2 regions of the Pseudarthrobacter sp. NIBRBAC000502770 genome follow, and region 2 is predicted to be linked to the other one. Evidence: riboswitches for the same ligand, from Rfam matches in the RefSeq annotation. Region 2 holds a riboswitch; the other holds the start of a gene.
The links. Region 2 has a riboswitch for glycine ahead of cycA (D-serine/D-alanine/glycine transporter). Riboswitches for the same ligand answer to the same signal wherever they lie in the genome.

Region 1 (2,448 bases), 430 kb from region 2:
AATGAAGGCCGGCCCCAGCGCCAGCAGGGGCAGCATGAGTGGCACGGCCACCAGGAACACGGCACCCCACCAGAAGTGCTCCACCAGCCATCCACCGAGGATGGGGCCCAGGGCGGCGCCGCCGGAGAATCCGGCAGCCCAGATGGCAATGGCCATCCGCCGGCGGTTGGGCTCCGGGAAAATGTTCCGGATCAGCGACAAGGTGGACGGCATCAGCATGGCGCCGAAGAACCCGAGCGCCGCGCGGCCGGCGATCAGCCACTCCGGGGTGGGCGCGAATGCCGTGGCGGCGGACAGCCCTGCGAAGCCCAGGCTGCCGACGACCAGCAGCCGCCGCCGCCCAATCCGGTCGCCGAGGCTTCCCATTGATACCAGCAGCCCTGCCAGGACCAGTGGATAGGCGTCCACGATCCACAGCAGCTGCAGGCCCGTCGGTTCCAGGGCGCGGGCGATGGCGGGCAGGGCGAAGGTCAGGGCGGTATTGTCCACTGCCACCAGCAGCACGGGAAACATCAGCAGCCCCAACGCGAGCCAATCCCGCCACGGTGGCCGCATGGCGGAGCTGTCCCTTTGTAAGGAGGCCGGGCGAATGGAGGTCGTCATGTAATAACTGTACCGTCTGGACGGTATAGTTTGAAACCGAAGCATTCCTTCTTCCCTGCCGGTGGAGGGCATGATGGAAGGCATGCCCCGAAAGCCTGTAGCCCGTGATGCGGTCCTTGACGCCTTCGAGTCCCTGCTGATCGAAGTGGGGGAGCGCGCTGCAACCCTCGACGCCGTAGCCCGTAAGGCCGGGGTGTCCAAAGGTGGCCTCCTCTACCACTTTCCCAACAAGGAAGCGCTCATCGCCGTGCTGCTGGACCGCCTTGAGGGGTTGGCCAAGGCGGATGCCGACGCGATGGCTTCGGCCAGCGAAGGTGCCGCCGCGTATTTCATCCGTTCCTCTGTCTGGGCGGATACTCCTCTGGACCGGGTCATTGTGGCCGCCACGCGGCTTGCCGAGGTGGCGCATGAGGAGACCCGCCGCCGGTTCGCCGCCATCCAGCAGCGGTGGCTGGACGAGATTGCTGCGGATGTGGGGCCCGGCCTGGCCAGGGCTGTCCTGTATATGGGTGACGGTTTGTACTTCAATGCCATGCTTTCCGTGGGCCCTGCGCCGGAAGGCGGAGCAGCCGCTGACGTGGAGGAACTCCTGGCCGCGTTGGAACGGCTCCGCAGGTAGTTTTCCATTTGCCGGAGGGCTTCTGGCGTAGGACAATGGAGAGTTGTGAGGGCTGTCACCGGCCGTCATGATCCAACAAATGAATAGCCTTTGATCTGCGGCGGGAGAGTTCTGCCGGAAGTACAGGCAGGCGCCGTAGGAGCAAATCCTCCCCAGGAATCTCGCAGGCCCCTGTACCGCCGCGGCGAGGCACCTCTGGAAAGCAGCAGGCAGTTGTCCGGCCTCCCTTGGGGGAAGCGGAACGGCTGTTGTGCTCACCGACGGTGCAAGCGGTTCCTGCGCAGGCAGGCGACGCGGAAACTCTCAGGTCCAATACAGAGCGGGGAGGGACCCGAATAGCTGTGGCGTACCCTGCGCCGCCTGAATAAATGGAGTTCCTTCGTGTCGGTTACCCCAGCCTCCACCACCTTCGTAGACCGCCACATTGGCGCACGCCGCCAGGACGACGTCGACACCATGCTCAAAGCCGTGGGCTACGGCACGGTCGATTCCCTGGTGGACACCGCCGTGCCCAAGGTCATCCGCCAGGACACGGCCCTCCGCCTGCAGGATGCCCTCAGTGAGGTTGAGGTGCTTGCTGAATTGCGCCGGCTGGCCGCCAAGAACAAGACCGCGGTCCAGATGATTGGCCAGGGCTACTACGACACCATCACCCCTGCCGTGATCCGCCGGAACATCCTCGAGGCCCCGGCCTGGTACACCGCCTACACCCCGTACCAGCCCGAAATTTCCCAGGGCCGGCTTGAGGCACTCCTGAACTTCCAGACCATGGTCCAGGACCTGGTGGGCCTGCCCATCGCCAACGCCTCCCTGCTCGATGAAGCCACCGCCGTGGCCGAAGCGGTGCTGCTCATGCGCCGCGCCAACAAGACCAAAGACGCCCACGACGGCAAGACCGTCCTGGACATTGACGTGCTGCCGCAGACCATTGCCATCGTCAAGGGCCGCGCCGAGGCGCTCGGCTTCGAGGTTGAGGTTGCCGACCTGTCCAAGGGCCTCCCTGAAGGTGCGATCAACGGGATCGTGCTCCAGCAGCCCGGCGCCTCAGGCCGGGTCTGGGATCAGTCCGCCACCATTGCGGCGGCGAAGGACCGCGGTGCGCTGGTTACCGTGGCCGCGGACCTGCTGGCCCTGACCCTGATAACGCCTCCGGGCGAGCAGGGCGCCGACATCGCCGTCGGCTCCACGCAGCGTTTCGGGGTGCCGCTGTTCTTCGGCGGGCCGCA
Region 2 (2,448 bases):
GATCGAATTGGGGACAGCGATGTCCACCAAACCGTCAACGCTGTCGTAGCCAACGGCCTTGAGCATGGTGTCGACGTCAGCCTGGCGGCGCGCACCAATGTGCCGGTCCGCGAAGGCAGACGGTTGGGATTGAATCGTCATGAGGAACTCCAGGATTGGCCGGCCACGAGTGGCTCGGCATGGATCGGGTCCCTCCCCGCTCTGTATTGGACCTGAGAGATTCCGCAAACCCAGCAAAGGCCTGCTTGCACCGTCGGTGAGTGCCGCCGGAGCAGCACTGCTTTCCAGAGTCGCCTCGCCGTGACGGTACATGGGCCTGAGAGATTCCTGGGGAGGATTTGCTCCTACGGCGCCTGCCCGGTGATGGCCGGGAGAACTCTCCCGCCACAGCTCGAAAGGCTTATTGAAATGTGGGTGATTCGGCTCACAAGTTACAGGATGGCGGCCCCGGGGAGCAAATCGGTCCGTCATGAAGCACGCAGGCGGGACCGTTAGGCAGATGCTGTCATGGCGGGCTTGACTTTTGTTCGTGACGGACACCACACTGAACCCCGTGATCCGGCCGGGCAGCGGAACTGGCCCAAAGAGCGCTGGGCGCTCCGTCGCCGGCTGTGATTACCGGAGGCCCAAAAATGCGCCGTGCGGCTGGAAAGCCCGCAGCGGATGCACTCCGATAACTGAACACTGATTTACCAATCAACGCTTTTGACCTGCGGCGGGAGAGCCCTGCCGGTACGTTCAGCAGGCGCCGTAGGAGCAAACCCTCCCCAGGAAACTCTCAGGCCCACGTACCGCCGCGGTGAGGCAACTCTGGAAAGCAGCCAGGCCCTGTCCTGGCTCACCGACGGTGCAAGCACGCCATCCCGGCGAGTGGAAACTCTCAGGTCCAAGACAGAGCGGGGAGGAAATCCAATCTTTGCGACACCCCGGGTGCCGCTCGAACGATGGAGTTCCTCAATGACGACCCATTCCCCGACGTCCCCCGGCGGCGGAGCCCCGCACCTGGAGCGGCAGCTCAGCAACCGCCACATCCAACTGATCGCCATCGGCGGCGCAATCGGCACTGGCCTGTTCATGGGTTCCGGCAAGACCATCTCGGCAGCCGGCCCCTCGGTGATCTTCGTATACATGATCATCGGTTTCATGCTGTTCTTCGTCATGCGTGCCATGGGTGAACTGCTGCTCAGCAACCTCAACTACAAGTCCTTCAGCGATTTCGCCGCAGACCTGCTGGGCCCGTGGGCCGGCTTCTTTACGGGCTGGACCTACTGGTTCTGCTGGGTCATCACCGGCATCGCCGATGTCATCGCCATCGCCGGCTACTCCCGGGAACTGTGGCCCGGGGTGCCCCTGTGGATCCCCGGCCTGGCCACCGTAGCCATCCTTCTCCTGCTGAACCTCACCACCGTCAAGGCCTTTGGCGAGACGGAGTTCTGGTTCGCGCTCATCAAGATCATTGCCATTGCTGCGCTGATCATCGTTGGCCTGTTCATGATCTTCACCGGTTTCCAGTCCGACGCCGGTCCTGCCACCTTCACCAACCTGTGGAGCCACGGCGGATTCTTCCCGAACGAGTTCATGGGCTTCGTGGCGGGCTTCCAGATCGCCGTCTTCGCCTTCGTGGGAATCGAACTGGTGGGCACCACCGCCGCCGAGGCCAAGAACCCGGAGCGGAACCTGCCCAAGGCCATCAACTCCATCCCCATCCGCGTGCTCCTCTTCTACGTAGGCGCCCTCATCATCCTGATGGCAGTCACCCCCTGGACCGAGTTCAGGGCCGGCCACAGCCCCTTCATCGCCATGTTCTCCCTGGCAGGCCTGGGCGCCGCAGCCACCATCGTCAACCTCGTGGTGCTTAGCTCCGCGATGTCCTCCGCGAACTCCGGCATCTACTCGACCTCCCGCATGGTCTTCGGCCTTGCCCAGGAAGGCGACGCTCCCGACGTCTTTGGCAAACTGTCCCGGCGGAAGGTGCCCCAGAACGCACTGTTCCTCTCCTGCGTGCTGCTGCTGTCCGGCGTCGTCCTCATGTATGCCGGCCAGGACGTGGGCAAGGCCTTCGACATGGTTACCACCGTCTCAGCTGTCTGCTTCGTCTTTGTCTGGTCGATCATCCTGGCCAGCTACATCGCCTTCCGCCGCCGCCGGCCGCACCTGCATGAAGCATCGAAGTTCAAGATGCCCGGCGGTGTTGCCATGGTCTGGGTGGTCTTCGCCTTCTTCGCTTTCGTGATCTGGACCCTCACCACCCAGCCGGACACCCTGCTGGCCCTGCTGGTCACGCCGGTCTGGTTCATCCTGCTGGGCGCCGCATGGTTCGTCCTCCGCCGCCGGCCCGCACACCAGGCCCGATTCGCCGCGTTCCAGGCTGAACTGCAGGCAGACCAGGACTTCACCGACGCCGCATCCGGCCAGGCCGCCCGTCAGGTTGCCGCCGCAGAAGCGGGG

Region 1: another riboswitch for glycine. It lies ahead of gcvP (aminomethyl-transferring glycine dehydrogenase); the one in region 2 lies ahead of cycA (D-serine/D-alanine/glycine transporter).

What each region holds. Positions count from the first base shown of each region.
Region 1 covers NZ_CP041198.1:247,018-249,465, forward strand. Annotated here, with positions in the region: gene NIBR502770_RS01540 (MFS transporter) at 1-603, opposite strand, end outside; gene NIBR502770_RS01545 (TetR/AcrR family transcriptional regulator) at 686-1,222, shown strand; glycine riboswitch at 1,314-1,411, shown strand; gene gcvP (aminomethyl-transferring glycine dehydrogenase) at 1,604-2,448, shown strand, end outside.
Region 2 covers NZ_CP041198.1:4,224,249-4,226,696, forward strand. Annotated here, with positions in the region: gene gcvP (aminomethyl-transferring glycine dehydrogenase) at 1-141, opposite strand, end outside; glycine riboswitch at 295-394, opposite strand; glycine riboswitch at 707-804, shown strand; gene cycA (D-serine/D-alanine/glycine transporter) at 958-2,448, shown strand, end outside.